DNA from 4 places in the Bacillus sp. 37MA genome. Region 1 is predicted to be linked to each of the others. Evidence: riboswitches for the same ligand, from Rfam matches in the RefSeq annotation. Region 1 holds a riboswitch; each other region holds the start of a gene.
What was found. Region 1 has a riboswitch for cyclic di-GMP ahead of A3M5_RS22775 (glycosyltransferase family 2 protein). Riboswitches for the same ligand answer to the same signal wherever they lie in the genome.
Positions count from the first base shown of each region.

Region 2: another riboswitch for cyclic di-GMP. It lies ahead of A3M5_RS0101200 (bifunctional diguanylate cyclase/phosphodiesterase); the one in region 1 lies ahead of A3M5_RS22775 (glycosyltransferase family 2 protein).
Region 3: another riboswitch for cyclic di-GMP. It lies ahead of A3M5_RS0105220 (hypothetical protein); the one in region 1 lies ahead of A3M5_RS22775 (glycosyltransferase family 2 protein).
Region 4: another riboswitch for cyclic di-GMP. It lies ahead of A3M5_RS0100955 (hypothetical protein); the one in region 1 lies ahead of A3M5_RS22775 (glycosyltransferase family 2 protein).

Region 1 is NZ_KB889752.1:1,662,756-1,666,971, forward strand. It holds gene A3M5_RS0109375 (NAD(P)/FAD-dependent oxidoreductase) at 1-179, shown strand, start outside; gene A3M5_RS0109380 (hypothetical protein) at 242-1,072, opposite strand; gene A3M5_RS26835 (DUF2238 domain-containing protein) at 1,256-1,354, opposite strand; gene A3M5_RS0109390 (YqhV family protein) at 1,521-1,796, shown strand; cyclic di-GMP riboswitch class I at 1,935-2,019, shown strand; gene A3M5_RS22775 (glycosyltransferase family 2 protein) at 2,037-3,986, shown strand; gene galU (UTP--glucose-1-phosphate uridylyltransferase GalU) at 4,064-4,216, shown strand, end outside.
Region 2 is NZ_KB889752.1:210,244-214,459, forward strand. It holds gene A3M5_RS23550 (ATP-binding cassette domain-containing protein) at 540-857, shown strand; gene A3M5_RS0101195 (DeoR family transcriptional regulator) at 884-1,498, shown strand; cyclic di-GMP riboswitch class II at 2,058-2,142, shown strand; gene A3M5_RS0101200 (bifunctional diguanylate cyclase/phosphodiesterase) at 2,221-4,216, shown strand, end outside.
Region 3 is NZ_KB889752.1:934,854-939,069, reverse strand. It holds gene A3M5_RS25710 (hypothetical protein) at 155-298, shown strand; gene A3M5_RS0105225 (helix-turn-helix domain-containing protein) at 616-1,185, opposite strand; gene A3M5_RS0105220 (hypothetical protein) at 1,188-1,511, opposite strand; cyclic di-GMP riboswitch class I at 1,564-1,650, opposite strand; gene A3M5_RS25195 (hypothetical protein) at 2,205-2,372, opposite strand; gene A3M5_RS24395 (YjcZ family sporulation protein) at 3,163-3,270, shown strand; gene A3M5_RS0105200 (GerAB/ArcD/ProY family transporter) at 3,617-4,216, opposite strand, start outside.
Region 4 is NZ_KB889752.1:161,601-165,816, forward strand. It holds gene A3M5_RS0100945 (aminotransferase-like domain-containing protein) at 1-146, shown strand, start outside; gene A3M5_RS0100950 (PhzF family phenazine biosynthesis protein) at 353-1,132, shown strand; cyclic di-GMP riboswitch class II at 1,513-1,596, shown strand; gene A3M5_RS0100955 (hypothetical protein) at 1,699-1,953, shown strand; gene A3M5_RS0100960 (hypothetical protein) at 2,006-2,206, shown strand; gene A3M5_RS0100965 (response regulator) at 2,237-3,334, shown strand; gene A3M5_RS21930 (hybrid sensor histidine kinase/response regulator) at 3,340-4,216, shown strand, end outside.

The sequences.
Region 1 (4,216 bases):
AGAATGGTGAGTATGAAACAGGTGATCATGGCCAAACAAATATTAAAGGACTCTCTATTGTCGGAGATGCTAAAAATTCATTCACAAGCTTGATCGGGGCGGCGGAACAGGGATATGAAATAGGCGTTAAAATAAACGGTGAATTGGCCGAAGAAAAGTGGGCTGACAAATTACTATGAAGGTACTCTATAAGAATTTCAAATAAATAAAGAGCTACGGATCGCAGCTCTTTATTTTTCAGTTAACGCCGTTTAACTTTATGCATTACGATGTAAAGTATAAAACAAATACATAAAGTGACACAAGAAAACAAAATGGCTAAACTGGCAAAAGCCATTGTATACGCATGATAGCTTGTAAGGGTAGAAATCATTTTACTGCTGTCAAAATGGAAAAAAGCTCCGAGTAAATTGAACGTTAGCAATACAATGAATACGGAAGAAATTCCCGTTGCGGCCCCTTTTATATCTTCTTTGCTTAAAGCGATATGTGTCGATATGCTTATCGCAAAGAAAATAAATAGCCAGAATAACGGATTCACGATATTTCCTATGGTGAACAAGCTTTGAAACAATACACCCGAAGATAGTAACACACTCTTCACCATATCGAGGCTTATTTGTTCTGGCTGAACTTGATTTTCTAAATAAGCTGTATAGAGGCGATAGGATTCAGGAACGAAACAATACATAAGAATTATTAAGGACACTACGCCTGAAATAAAAGGACCGATCCCGATAAAAAAGTTGCCTATTTTCTGATACAGACTTCTCGGGTTGTAGCTATGCTCCACAAAACCTAAATAATGTATATCCCCTCTAGTTGGAACCCATTGCACCTTTTTAATCCGATGTCTAAATAGCAGGCACATGATGACATGTCCGAATTCATGGATAGGTGTGCCGATCCAGGCCGTTACTAAATAGCCTTTCTTATTAAACGTTCGGTATAAATACGTAACCGATTGTTTTTGTAAAAAATCCAGCATAAATCCAATTACGAAAATAAATCCCATTAAAGAAACTAATTGTAAAACTGTATTAAAAATAATGGTAAAAAAAGAAGAAGCCATTTAGTTCTTTTCATCTCCCCGCATTGATCAAAACATATCGAAGCACTATTCATTTTACTCGTTTTCAACGAATAAAAATACTTTCTTGAAACTTCTACATTCAAGAAAGTGTAGATCTTGCTCTCTCTTTTTCCACCATCCTGCCCGTGCCGCCACAAGAAATCTGTCGACAGTATCTGCCATTCAGTCCGTCATTGTGTCTGTATTTCCTCCGCTTTGAGAAGTCCGTCCGACTAATTGATCCATGCTGAATTCAAAAATCTCCCACCAAATGCTGCAAATGAGCGAATAAAATGAACGTACGTCTCATCTTTTCACCCTACTAAAATGGAATGGTTCACTATGATCACTGAACGTTTTCATTTGCTGCTTTATTCATTTTCATGGATCTAGTTCACCCGCTAAATGCATATAGATGATGAATAAATAGATGTCTAAGGGTGATAAGATGGTCCTTTTTATTGAAAAAGCACTTCTCTTCATGATTGTATTGAGACTCATTTCAGGTAGTATCGAGATAACTGCTGCGATGTTGATGCTTAAATTGAATGATTTAGAAAAAGCTTTTTACATCAACAGTTTACTTGCCTTAGTCGGTCCTTTTATTTTGATCGTCACGACCGGAATAGGCATAGCGGGCCTCGCAGAAAAAATCCCTTTAACAAAAAGCATCTGTCTCATAAGCGGGATTTTACTCATTCTTTTCAGTTTAAAATCTAAATGAGCGGCGGATCAGTCAATATTACTGTTCTGTCCTTTTTATTATACAATTGCTTCTTTAGATTTCATCTGAATAAGAACGAGCGCCCTTTCATACATTTAACTTGAATGGGGGATAGTATCATTATTTTAAGATTAAAAATTCAGATAAAGGCAAACTAATCGAAAGGTTAGGACGCAAAGTTACAGGTCTAAGGCCAAGTGGCTATGACGGCTGGGCCGCCTCATAAACGGGGGGATCGGAATGGAAGTTGCAATGCAAGTAACGAATATGAATGCGAAAGTCATTTTGACCATCCTCATCGTATTGTTGTTATTCCTCTTGTATTTATTAGCCTGTAAATGGAAAAAATTTAAACTGTTTTTCATTCTCACGGCTGTCCTCTGTAACTCCGCGTACATTTTATGGCGAGGTTTAGAAACCATTCCAATGTTCAGTACCTTAACCATCATCCTTGGCGTTGTTTTATTTTTATCTGAATTTGTTGATTTTTTTCAGTCCAACGTTTTTCGTTTAACATTTTTAAAGGAGTATAAAATTCAGTTTAAAAGCATGGACTTATTTCGCACTTCCCCTACTGTTGATGTATTTATCGCTACGTATAATGAGCCAGCCGATGTACTCAAAAAAACCGTTGCGGGCTGTAAGTCGTTAAAGTATCCCGCTTCGAAATTATCCATCTATATTTGTGATGATGGGAACAGAGAAGAAATTAAATTGCTTGCCGAAGAGTTTGATGTAGGCTACATCACCCGTGAATCCAATGAACATGCAAAAGCCGGCAATTTAAATAATGCTTTTAACAAAACAAACGGGGAATTTGTCATGCTGCTGGATGCGGATATGATTCCGAAAAGTTATTTTTTACGAAGAACGATGGGGTATTTCACCAAGAAAAATGTCGGATTTGTCCAAACGCCGCAAGTATTTTATAACTCCGATCCTTTTCAAAATAACTTGCGATACTTTAAAGAAATACCGAATGAGCAAGATTTCTTTATGCGTTTTGTTGAAGCTGGCCGGGCTGCTTTTAACGTCGTGCTGCATGTTGGAACAAATGCGGTGTTCCGAAGAAGTACAGTCGAAGATATTGGCGGTTTTCCAACCGGAAGTATAACAGAAGATTTGGCGACAGGCATTATCATTCAAGCAAAAGGCTATGAAACGGTCTTCGTCAATGAACCGTTAGTGTTCGGAATGAGTGTCGATACGTTTGGTGATTTAGTGAAGCAGCGAAAACGGTGGGCACGAGGCAATATTCAAGTGATGAAAAAATGGGGTCCTACAAAACTAAAAGGACTAAACGTATCACAGCGCCTTATTTATTTCAGTGGCATCCTCTATTGGTTTTGTGGTCTTCAAAAGCTTATGTTTATCATCGCACCGATTATATTTCTGCTAACGGGCATTCCGTTCGTTTCAACAAATGTTTATGATTTACTTTTATTTGCAGGTCCCTCTCTTATCGCATCATTCTTGATTTTTAAGCTGCTCTCTCAAAACCATCGAACGATGTACTGGGCGAATATATATGAAGTATCGTTAGCACCTTATCTCGCTAAAGCCGCTTTCGCTGAATTTTTCTTGAAAAGACAGCTCGATTTTAATGTTACGTCAAAAGAGAAAAAGACCGATTCCAAATACTTTCACTTTACGCTCGCTCTACCTCACATCATCCTATTCATTCTGTCCATCTCAGCGATCATCTTCGGTTTATATAAGATGTATTACAATATGTATTCCTATTCCTCTATCGTTGTAAATTTAATTTGGTGCTGCTACAACATTAGTAGTATCTTTGTCAGTATTCTTGTCTGCATGGAACGACCAAAACCGGATGGTGAAGAAAACATTACATTCACCAATTCTCACGTTTGGTTATCCAACTTGTCTGAAAAAAGTCATTCGACCTTTAATATCTACCAAATGTCGATCAATCAAATTATTTTGTACAAAAATGATTATCTTGTGAATGATTCATATAAACTAGGCGATCTGGTCGAGCTTTCCAATCCAGAGCTGTCAGGAGTTGGCGGCGTTATTCAAGACATATATGAAAAAGATAACAAATTATTTTTCAAAATCGTTTTCAATGAACTGGAGAAAAATGAATTTATAAAAGTCATTCAATATGTTTTTGAAAACTCAAGAGGCTACACAATAGTTGATAAAGAACTTATCAGCAAGTATTAGTTTAATTAGTGTGCCTTGTTGCCCACTATCTTATATAGACAGCGGGCAACAAGGCATATAGATTGAAAGGAGCATTCATGAAAATAAAAAAAGCGATTATTCCCGCGGCCGGGTTAGGTACAAGATTCCTGCCCGTAACGAAAGCACAGCCGAAAGAAATGTTGCCGATCGTTGATAAACCGGCTATTCAATATATTGTTGAAGAAGCAGTTCAATCTGGAATCGAAAAT
Region 2 (4,216 bases), 1.5 Mb from region 1:
AAAAGATGAATGTAAACCCTACTAAAAGAATAGAGGCGTCCTATTTTTTGAAAACAAAAAAATAAAACATTTTTTAACATAAGTAGAACAGAGTTTGAGATTTTCCACACTAGTAAAAAGTAGATGCGTCTGAAATGACACGCCGTAAAATCTTTTGACTGAGCAACAAAATAAAGATATTTATTTGAATGACGGTCCATCACAGATCATTGTGTTCGATTTTATTATATAGACAGATGCAGGGGAAACTTGGTTTCAAGGTATTCCAATCCATAAACGTAATAACGCCGCTTTTCGGGCGATCAGAGGCCGCAATCAAGCCGTGTTTCAAAATCCTTCCGCTGCTTTGAATCCACGACTGAAAGTGATGGACTCTCTTATGGAACCCCTTGATCAATTGAAAAATAAGACCCTTTCGTTTCTGGGTGATAGCAAATTGAGTCGAAGTGAAACGGCCGAACGACTATTACAACATGTCGGTCTTTCAGAAACGGTTCTGCACCAATACCCACATGAACTAAGCGGAACAAAAACAAAGGGTGTCTATTGCGAGAGCGATCAGTATCGAACCGACGTTCATTGTGCTAGATGAGCCAACATCTAGTTTGGATACGATCATTCAGGCGGAAATTCTGAACTTATTGAAAGATTTGCAGGAGAAGCTGGGATTTTCGTATATATTTATCTCTCATGATCTATCCGCCGTTCATTTTATGTGCAATCGGGTGTTGGTCATGAAAAATGGACAAATCGTAGATGATTGCGCCAGGGAGCAATTGTTTTCAGTGGAAAGGCATCCGTATACACAGCACCTGTTAAACTTGTTTGAAAATGACGATCTTAGGAATGTCATGTAATCGATAAAAAGGGATGGAGGGATCAAATGCTGCCGAGAGAACGACAACAACAAATTTTAATATGGATGGAAGAAGAGGGTGCTTTGCGGGTTTCTGAAATTAGTAAGCGGTTAACTGTGTCTACAGCAACCGTTTACAGTGACATTAAGCCACTAGTGGAACAGCAGTTGATCTTAAAATCATTGAATGGGATTTATTATCTTCCTAAAAAAACCCATGTATCCTCTTACGTTTGTTCGTATTGCAATAAACAGTCAAACACGAGATTATCTGTTCAACTCATCAAATTAAATCAACGAATTGAGCACACATGCTGCGCACATTGTGGTTTACTTCGATATCAACAAATAGGAAAAGAAGTTTCCCAAATCATTTGCTATGATTTTTTAAAGGATACAATGATCAGCGCCAAGATCGCCACATATGTAATAAATTCAGATATTCATCTTAATTCTTGTCAGCCACAGGTGATTACTTTCGAATCTGTAAAAAAGGCGAAACAATTTCAATCGGGGTTTGGTGGAAGTATTCACAATTTTGAAGAAGCCATTCAAGTGATGCTAGAAGAAAAGAATGGTGATCGTTGTTGCCAGCCAAAAAGAAAGAGAATCGAAAAGAATAAACGCTATCTACATGGATAGAAAGAAAAGAACCCTTAGATATTCGTGGGTTCTTTTCTGATTATGGCCCTATGAGTAGAGCAGAGAGATTATTTTACTAGCTTTAATGCACTTTCAGAAATGTAAAAGTCTGTCCCATTAACTTCTTTTTGTTGAGTTGATTTCTTTGTTGTTTGGATGACGATGTTTTTATTTGCTGGAAGCTCTACTTTCTGGATTCCTTTTTCAGCTACAAATACGGGGTTATTTGGACCTGTTAGTCAATACGCGTTGTAAATCCTTTCTTTTCTAAGGCGTCTTTCGCATTCGTATATAGTTGTTTTGTTAATTGATTTAGATCAAAGTCCATAAACTTGGCCATTGTTTTGGCAGTATCCGTATTTTCAACTAATCCTGTTGGTCTTGAAGGTCCGTAAGAATATAAGAATACGACTTCACCCGTATGGCCACCTGTTGTAAAGCTGATGTTCGCCTATTGGTTGGGTATAATATACTACTTAATTTATTGACTTTCGGACTTCAATAGCTATAATCAAGGTATAGTTTTACAATAGGGCTACTTTTTAACAAAATTAAACAACTTGATTATGGAAGCGATGAACAGCCATCTGTATGTGGGCACTTTGGATGACTGGGAGCAAGTAGTGCAACCGACCCTGCTATTTTTAATAGGTCGGTTTTTTTATTTAATCAAGTATATTTCTCTGAAAATACTATTAAATTAAATGTCATAGGTGATAAAAATGGGAAAAAAAAGATCGGTAACGGTGCCTGAACCAATAAGGCACGAGAATAAGGAAGAAATGGACGATATTTTGAAGGAACTGGCTGATGTTAAGTATGCTTTGGATCGATCATCGATTGTGGCTATGACGGATCAGCGCGGGGTTATCCTTTATGCTAATGACCAATTCTGTGAAATCTCTCAATATGAACAGGAAGAAATATTGGGACAAGATCATCGGATTTTAAATTCAGGCTATCATTCTCGAGATTTTATCAAGAATATGTGGGCCACGATTGGAGCAGGAGATATTTGGCGTGGAGAAATACGTAATAAGGCTAAAGATGGTTCATTTTATTGGGTAGATACAACCATTGTGCCATTTTTAAATGATCGGGGAAAACCGTATCAATATATCTCGATACGAAATGATATCAGTCCTCGAAAAAAAATGGAAGAAGAAGTACGGAAAAGTGAGGAAAAGTATCGGTTAATCACTGAAAATTCGTCAGATCTGATTTCAACGATTGATGAAGAGGGGAATCTATTATACATATCTCCATCTCACACGGTTCTATTAGGGCACGATTTGGTAGAGATGGAGTCTAGTCCTTTATTTCAATGGGTACACGAAGAGGATCGTCAAAGTGTCATTGACAGTATTCAAGACATGATTACAAAAGGAAAAGGGTCTTCCCAATTAGAATTCCGTATCCTAGCGAAAAGTGGAAATTATATTGATGTGGAAGCGAAGGTTAATTCTATTTTTGACCCATTTGGAATTGTGAAAAATTTAGTGCTAGTTATGCGGGATATAACCGAAAGGAAAAAGACAGAGCAAACGATTTATCATTTAGCTTACCATGATACATTGACTGAATTACCAAATCGAAGACTCTTTATGGATTGTTTGCGTAAAGAAGTCAATCAAGCCAATTCTGTTCGATCACAACTAGCCGTCATGTTTGTTGACGTCGATCGATTTAAACATATTAATGATTCTTATGGGCACGAAATTGGTGATCTTATTCTGATCGAAACAGCCAAGCAGATTAAGGAGTGTCTTCACTCAACAGACTTGGTTGCTCGTATAGGAGGGGATGAGTTTACCATTTTGTTGACAAATGTGTCGGATACAGAGAGGGTGGAAACCATTGCTCAAAGGATCAAAGACAGTTTCCAAGTACCGATAGAGTCTGGAGGAAAGGTATACAACCTCTCTTGTAGTATCGGTATTTCTCTCTTCCCCTCAGATGGAAAGGATGTGGATGAACTATTAAAACGAGCAGACATGGCTCTATATGCTGTTAAAGAACAAGGACGGAACGGGTATTTGTTCTTCCATCCAGATATGGAAGAACGATCATTGGAACGGATTCTATTAGAAAATGAATTGAAAAAAGCCATACAACAGAAGCAATTTTACATTGAGTACCAGCCTAAAATGAATCTTACCAGCGGACAGTTAATCGGCATGGAAGCCCTTGTTCGTTGGAATCATCCAGAATTGGGGAGGATATCACCTGGCAAGTTTATCCCGGTAGCTGAAGAAACAGGATTGATCCTTCCTCTCGGGGAATGGGTGCTTCGTCAAGGATGCAAGCAAAATAAAGATTGGCAGAATCAAGGCTATCCCCCACTAAGAGTATCGATTAATTTGTCTACCCGACAATTTTATCAATCTAACTTATTAGACAAGATAAAAGGGATTTTAAATGAGACCGGATTGGAGCCAGAGTGGCTGGAGCTTGAGATTACGGAAAGTATTTTTACAGATATCGATCAAGCAGTAGTCATCCTGCAAGAAATTAGAGAGTTAGGCGTTCATATATCTATCGATGATTTTGGAACAGGGTACAGTTCGTTCAGTTACATCAAGCATCTTCCCGTAGATACTTTGAAAATTGATGCTTCTTTTATTCGGGACATTCATCAAAACAAGGAAAGCCAGGCGATTGTCAAGGCGATCATGGACATCGCACAAACACTGAACTTAAATGTGATTGCTGAAGGGA
Region 3 (4,216 bases), 730 kb from region 1:
TGGCTAGTTGAATATAAAACTGAACGAGATTGACTGGCTGCTGCCGGTCCTTTTTGTATACTTACCTCTTTTAGTTGACAAAATAAGTCCAGGGTGGCTATACACTCGTAAAAGACAAAAAGGGAAAATAGAAAATAATAAGGAGTTGTTCTATTTGAACCAAGATAATGTGAATGCTAGGAAAAAGATTCAAAATACTGTGGATGAATTAAAGAAAAAAGGGATTCCGCCAAGAGCAGCAACATATGCAGCGTCAATGGGTTATTTAAGAGCTTTTAAAAAAGACAAATTATCATAATAAAAATCGCCCGTCTACTCATGACGAGTAGGCGGGCTGTTTGTTATTCTTCTTTTCGAATGAACGGATTCAATCCGACTTTCTCTTTAATGAGAGATATTGAAAAAGAATAGATGATTTAATAAACAAAAATATCATTTCCTTTAATATTTAATTTTTGTTATTTTAACACATACCCTCTATTTTTCTGCACAAGAAATTATTCCGAAAAATAAAAGTAATTAAAAATTTACCCTGCTCACATATATAGTAACTGTACAACAAAAAAGAGTACTCACGGAATCTGTACTCTTTTCTATACGCTCCAAACCTTACTATTAGCTATTTTGACATCGTGCGTAACGACGCTCAACGCTAACTCTGCTTCTATTCAGCTTTTCGGCAATCTCTTTGAAACTTAACCCTTCTTTTTTCCACTTTAAAAGGAGTTCAATTTCTTTTGTTGTCCAACGTTTATATGTCTTTATTTTCTTGTCTGTACTAGTCTGACGAGCTTCATCTATCCAATCTGGTTCAGGAGGCAGGGCATGTTTTTCAATGATACTGAAATCGATTTTCTCTTGGTTTTGTTCAGCCCATTTCCAAAAAGAATGAACGTCAATTAAGTAAAATTTTCGTTTATAACATGTTATACGCGATGTTGATTCAAGTCCATGAAACTGAATCCAATTGTATACTGTTTTTCTGTCCACATTTAACGCTTCAGCTAACTCACTACTAGTTAAGAAGCCCGTAGCGTTTTTAGTGTTCCCCAGGCCCAGTCTCTTTAATTTCAACGAAATAGCTGTCTCACTTCGATTAAGTTGGCTTGCGATGGCTGATAAGGAGCAGTTCCCAACCCGTTTTTCTAAAAAGTAAACATCTTTATCTGTCCATTTTCGTCTCATCCTTATTGCCCTACTCTTTTACCTTCGTAAATGGATTGGAGTCGGCTTTCTGCTTGTTGAAAATCCATCGATAAACTAGTCAAAAAGGCTAACATGTTATCTTCTTCTGAAAGTTTGCTCATCGAACGAAACACATTAGGTTTCTGCTCTTTTATCAATGTCATTATTTCAATAGTAGGTAACATTTTCCCGCGAGCATTTACCCTTAAAAAAGATCGCAAAAACCTTACAAATACTGAAGTCGAATCAAAGTCATCCGGATAGTTTTGTAATAACAAAAAAAACTTTTCAACGTTCATTTTTAATTCATTTTTTTCTCCCCGCATTTTTCACCCTACCTTAAACAGTTATTGATCCAAATACGGGGTTAAAGCCCTATTTGGCAACCTGGCTGTCATAATTCACCAGAACATTAGACCCATGGCTTTGCGTCCTTACCTTTCGATAAGTTTGCCTTTTTCATTAAGAATTTATATACATTAAATCATGTCGAATAATGTCACGTCAACAAAAATAGTAATTATTTCAATTATTAAAGTTCATTTTACTCATTATTTATTAAAGTATATTTACTCATTTATAGGAGACTTATTGGTTCATTTAATAAGAAATTCAGCTATTGTTACTCATTTTATGGGGGAGATACATACCAAAGGTACTCTATAGTCTATTTTACATGTCTTAAATACTGTTGACTGATCGCCGTATAAAAATTGACAACGTTACTGTAATAGAACCATATTCCTATACAATGCAGAAACTTGACTAAACTTCCTTTTCCTGACGACACAAAGTAACCTTTCTTATGAAACAAGAAAAAGGCTGCCGTTTTTCCGATCTTCAATTTTCTGCTCCGCCCGCTCTAAATTCGCCTGGACAGGAGAAATCTCGATCTTTTTGTATAAACTTTTCTAGAATGGGTATACTGTTTTTATACGACGGTTTCCCGTCATATCCCAACCCTATTTTGTCATTTTTCAACTCTTTTACAGTCAGGTATTAACCTGGCTATTTTTTGTTTAAAACTCGACTGCCACTTTGATTTTCATCGGGATTTTCTGCGCCAACCGTGCTATTCTATGTCCTACTTCAATGAGCTCTTTCACCCGATCTTTCGCTTCATCTAGCATTTCAAAACTTTCAATGTTGTATGCACAAAATCCACCTGGAACAATTACAAAATACATGCCAATTCCCCGTTAACAAGTCTATTATCATATCGACTATATCCAGCCGACTTTCTTTGTTGCTTAATTCATTCATATTTTTCATAGCCCCTGTGATGATCCGCCGCCGTGAATAAAAACTGCCACTTCATGCTGTCCGGAAGCCTGGCCGTCATCGATAATTCCTGACATCGAGCTTCCTCCCTTTTTACCTCGCAATCAGAATCCCATTTCTCTTTTCCCTCTGGTGTTTCCATCCCGAAGCTCGTAACTCTAGTATTTCCAACTTGCTCAAATGCCCTACGATAATCGTCTTCTTTTCAAAAGAGCAGATAGCTACCTGCATTGTGTGTATGTCATTTTTAACAAATTTAAAATCTCACCCATGATGTTTGTCCGTTTCCAAATCGCTTCATAGTGCATCTATTATAGTAAACAAGGAGGTGTTTTGGATGTGTCGTCCTATTAGACCAATAATTTGTCCCCCAAAGTGTGTATTTCATGATTCCTACATTAAACGCGAGGTTCCTGTCATTCACCCAATCGTGAATGTTAATCGGCAGCATATTGTTAACGTTCCTCGCCATATTTATCAGCCTGTGACAAGAAACGTCGTCGTAGATCCGGGCTATATGGATCCATCACAATGTCACATGGATCCATCACAAAATTACATGAATCCATCACATAGTCACCGTAATCACTCACATGGCTGTAATCGTTGCAGATAACACTTTTTGATTTTTATAGAACCATTCGTACAAGACTCGGCTCTATTTTTTCATACTATATTTAAAAAGAGGTGATAATTATGAGTTGTGAAAAATCTGGTGGATACGGCTCTAGCTTTGTGCTAATTGTTGTTTTGTTCATTTTGTTAATCATCGTTGGCGCATCTTTCATGGGTGGCGGATACTGACTGCTAGGAAGCAACCTATTATCCGTAAGACCTTTTTGAATTAATCTAGCTTTTGCTTTTGCTTTTGCTTTTGCTTTTGCCTCCTCCCCCTGCTGTAGCCACCTATCTAATATTGAGCGACTGTATGAAGTAAATACAGCCGCTTTTTTTAATTCAATATTTGTGAACGTTTTACGCATCCTGCAACATTTCGCCCCATCCTCATTGCTTCATAGTTTGTTCGAACTGTGACATAAAATGTTTAGTTTTTAACACTATAATGTTTTTCCCCGTTAGGTCTAAGTTATAGAAACACACACTCCGAATGACGATAACGAATAATGGATAAAAAGGGAACCTATTCTTTCTATGCTGCTTTCTTTCTGTTTTTGAAAAAAGCAATGATGAGAAGAAGAATAGGAATGATGACTTGGAACGAGGGTTCGAAATACCGAGAGAAAACCTCCCTCCATTGTTGAACATATTCTATATAATTGCTTGCAGTGACCATGGATGCAAGTAAAATGACTATGCCCATCGGATAAGCAAGACGGGAAGGATGTTTCACATGAAATAAATGAGACGCTCCCATCACCGCCGCATAGAAAGAGATACTTATGTTTAAAAAACCGCCGATCATCACAAATAGGATAAAATAAATATCCAAACGCTCCAAAAATCCGGCTACTTCAATCGACTGGATCGAAGCTAGAGAAGGAAATTGTGCATGTGAAGTAAGATCAACACCGAGAACACTTATGTTACCTGCTGCGACAAGGGCCAATAGAAGGCCACTCATGCCCATTGCCCATAATCCGGTGCGTTTCACTTTTTCATGTTCCTTGACATAAGGAAAGATCATCGCAAAGACGATGATTTGTCCAAATGGGAAGTACAACGTTTGGGTAATAGCGGTTTTGATCACCGGTGAAAGTCCTTCTTCGAGTACCGGTTTTAAGTTTTCAAG
Region 4 (4,216 bases), 1.5 Mb from region 1:
TTGAAATATATGCGGCTGAACGATTTACAGTAGGGAATAGTATTCCTGAAAAAGCGGTTCGTCTGTCCATTTGTGCACCCGAAACGAATGAAGAATTAGCGAAAGGTTTAATGATTTTACAGAAATTATTAAAAAGCCTTTATTAATTTGTATGCCACACAATTATTATATTGTGTGGCATTTTTTGTGCGTGTTATGATAATTCCAATTTAGAATGAAGCAAAGCAAAAAACTCCTGAATGGAAAGAAGCTTTTTATGCAGCGTTCCCACTTACACTGCCCATATTACCGAGCTTAACAGCACTTGCGATAACCTATGGAGTTTTAAATGAATAGCGAGGAGATTACGGAAATGAGAATTCCAATTTATCAGATTGATGCGTTTACAAATGAACAATTTAAAGGAAATCCGGCAGCAGTCTGTCCATTAACTGAATGGATAAAAGATGATTTAATGCAAAAGATTGCAGCAGAAAATAATTTATCTGAAACAGCCTTTTTTGTAAAAAAGGATAATGAATATGAGTTGAGATGGTTCACTCCAAAAGGGGAAGTAGACTTATGTGGACACGCAACATTAGCATCTGCTTATGTAATATGTACTTATTTAGATGAAAATTCAAAGGATATAAACTTTAATACCCAAAGTGGACTTTTAGAAGTATCTAAGGATGGCGGTTTATTTACCTTAGCTTTTCCTTCTAGAGAAGGAAGAAAATGCGATGCTCCAGAGGCACTTATTAAAGGTTTAGGTAAAGTACCTAAAGAAGTCTATAAGTCTAGAGACTATATGGCAGTATTTGATACAGAGCAGGATATTTTGAGTCTTGAATTAAATATGGATGAACTAAAAAAACTAGATGGTTTTGGTGTAATAGTAACAGCTAAAGGAAAAGAAGTAGATTTCGTATCAAGATTCTTTGCACCAAAGGCTGGAGTAGATGAAGACCCAGTTACTGGTTCTGCTCATTGTACACTAGTTCCATATTGGAAAAATAAATTGAATAAAAATGAATTTGTCACATTGCAATTATCAGAAAGAGGCGGAAAGCTGTATTGTACTGATTTAGGTGAAAGGGTAAAAATGTCTGGAGAAGCTGTTGTTTATTTAGAAGGATATATAAATGTTTAGGTAAATTCGTTCAACAAATTAAAAAACTTATTAAGCTAACAGGTGCTTTACCTTAATAAGTGCAACAACGCTCAGAACGATAATTCTCTGAGCATTTGTTTAATTTATTGAGTTGGACAGAGTGTAATTAACAATCGATGATCTTGTTCCTCTTTTAGAGTAATAGTATCAGTATGTCCAAGATTTAAAGATGATTTGCAACTGTCTTGAAGTTTTTGCACCAGAATCCAGCCGGCAACGAAGCAATTGCTTCATGTTTATAGGGATATAATTAGTAGTTCGAAATAACCTAATAATCTGAGGGATTCATTGACATTTAGATCTTTCTGTCTATAATTAAGATATGATTTTACGGGAAAAAAATTTTTGTAAATTATATGAAACATTATGGAGCGATGAACAGCCATCTGTATGTGGGCACTTTGGATGGCTAGGAGTGAGTAGTGCAACCGACCCTGCTATTTTTTATGGGTCGTTTTTTTATTTATTCAAGTATGTTTATCTGAAAGTACGATCAAATTCAATGTTATAGATGATAAAAGATGGGGGGCAAAAGTTAGATAATAGTGTCTGAATCATTAAGACTTGAAAATAAGGAAAAAATGGATGAAATTTTGAAGGAATTAGCTGATATTAAGTATGCTTTGGATCGATCATCGAATGTGGCTATAATCACGTGGCCGGAAGGAAAAATACTCACGTTCAGAACCGATTGTTCACGTTCGGCAGAGAATGCTTACGCTCAGAATAAGAATCTTAAAGACTTGCCTTCATCTGGCGAGTCTTTTTTCTTCAATCAGAAAAAATTAAGAAATTTATAAGAAGAAAGTCGTATTCTTTTTTCAGTAGATTCATTGATTGGAGGGAAAAGAAGTGACAAGGAGCCAAACAATTTTGCGTAAAGATGAGGTTCGGCCGTTTTTCCAGTTGTGGAAAGGAATAATTGCCCGCTCACGCCAGGTGATGACAGTCGTGTTTATAAAAGTTTACGAGAGCGGCGATGAATCGATCGAAATGGAAAGGAAGCATTTCAGCAAGCGGAGCTTAATAAGTAAATCAAATCCGCTTAAATAAAAGATATTCATATAGGAAGAAGGGGTATCGATGATTAAAACCGTCCTTGTCGATGATGAAGAAGTTGGGATGGAGGTGATCCGCTTTTTGCTTGCAGATGATCCGGACGTTCAAATTTGTGGTGCGTATACGAACCCGTTTGCAGCGCTTGATCACCTTGAACAGCAAGAGGTGGATGCATTCTTTTTAGATATTGAGATGCCGGGCATGTCAGGCATCGATCTGGCCCGGCATATAAAAAAACATAATCCATCTATTCATATCGTTTTTATTACGGCGTACAGAGCGTTTGCCCTTGAGGCATTTGATCTTTATTCGCTTGATTATATGCTAAAGCCCATTACGAAGCAGCGGCTGGATAAAGCGGTTTCCCGATTGAAAGGTGTGATAGGAGACTGTCCGGCTGCAAAGGGTGTATCGATCCGTACGTTTGGCGATTTTCAGGTGACGGACTCTTCAAGCAACCAACCGTTTGTATGGAAAACGAACAAAGTAAAAGAGCTATGTGCTTTTTTCATCCATCACGAAGGGAGCCTTTTGGAACGGGACTACATTGTTGAGGCGTTATGGCCCGATGTGAATGTGGATAAAGCGAAAATAAGCCTTTACACAGGCATTTCGTATTTACGCAAAGTGTTTAAAGAACACGGCATGGAAGAGATTATTTTAAAAAATGGTTCTGCGTACTATATAGATATCGAGCGCCTTAATTGTGACTGTATAGAATGGAATAAGATGATGTCAAATGGAACGCACGAGCGGACGTATATGGAAAAGCGGCTGGATCTGTACACGGGCGATTATATGGAAATGACGGGATTTCATTGGGCACAAGAGAAACGGGAATACATCCGTCGGCAAATGCTGGAACTGCTTCAACAGCTGGAAGCAGATTATGAATTAGCCGGAATGGAAAAAGCATGGATTCACTCCCTTGAAAAACAGCTTGAGCTGTCTCCTTACTCGGATGACGTATGCCAGCGGCTGATGAATGCGTATGCGAAGACGGGGAACCGGACAGAAGCGGTCATTGTGTATCGTCGGTTTGCGGAATTGCTTGAAGAAGATATCGGTATCCAGCCGTCCACAGCTACTTGCGCTTTATTGGCTTCGATTATGGGGCAATGAGTGTCATGAAAGAATCGAAATGGCTGCTGGCGTTATGCGTGCTTTTATTTGGGGGAATCTCGATCGCTTATTTGTTTTTATTGGGTCAAAATGAGACAGAAAATCTGGCAGAAAAGGGTGTTCTTGATTTACGGGGTGGATCTTTTCAAGAGGAAGTAGCGATGCAGCTTAACGGCGAATGGTTGTTTCAAAAAGGTGCGTTTGTTGATCCGATTGATGGGGACTGGTCAGAAAGCCTTTCCCAGCCCGTTCCTCATAACTGGGCGAGAGATGAGCAGCTGGACAGTCCATTTGGCTACGGTTCGTATCGGCTGATAATTCTGGCTGATCAGGAAGAAAACGTGATCGGCCTGAAGACGAACTCGATCCGGATGGCGCATCGGCTTTTTTTTAATGGCGAGCTGATCGGATCAAGCGGCGCGCCGGGTGAAACGAAAGAGTCTACTAAGCCCGGCAATACACCATATACCGTATATGTCCCGCTTGAAAAAGGTAAGAACACAATTGTTTTGCACGTTGCGAATTATTATTATATGGCGGGCGGGGGCCTGACCAGCCCGATGTATATCGGCAGCCAGGAAGCGATTTCGTCTCTCCGGGACCGTTCGTTAATGCATGACTGGGTGGTGGTGACAGCACTACTCGTTATGGGTCTTTATTTACTAGGCATGTACATGCAGCGGAAAACCGATCGCTCGCTTTTGTTTTTCTCTTTGTTTTGTTTCGCGCAAATGGTGTTTTCAGGTTTGCACGGCGAAAAGGTGCTCTATATGATATGGCCGGATTTGCCGTACAGCTTCGTGCTGCGGATGCAGCTTCTCTCGCCGGTGTCGGGAAATGTGTTGCTGTATTTTTATTTATATTATGCGTTTCCGTCGATTC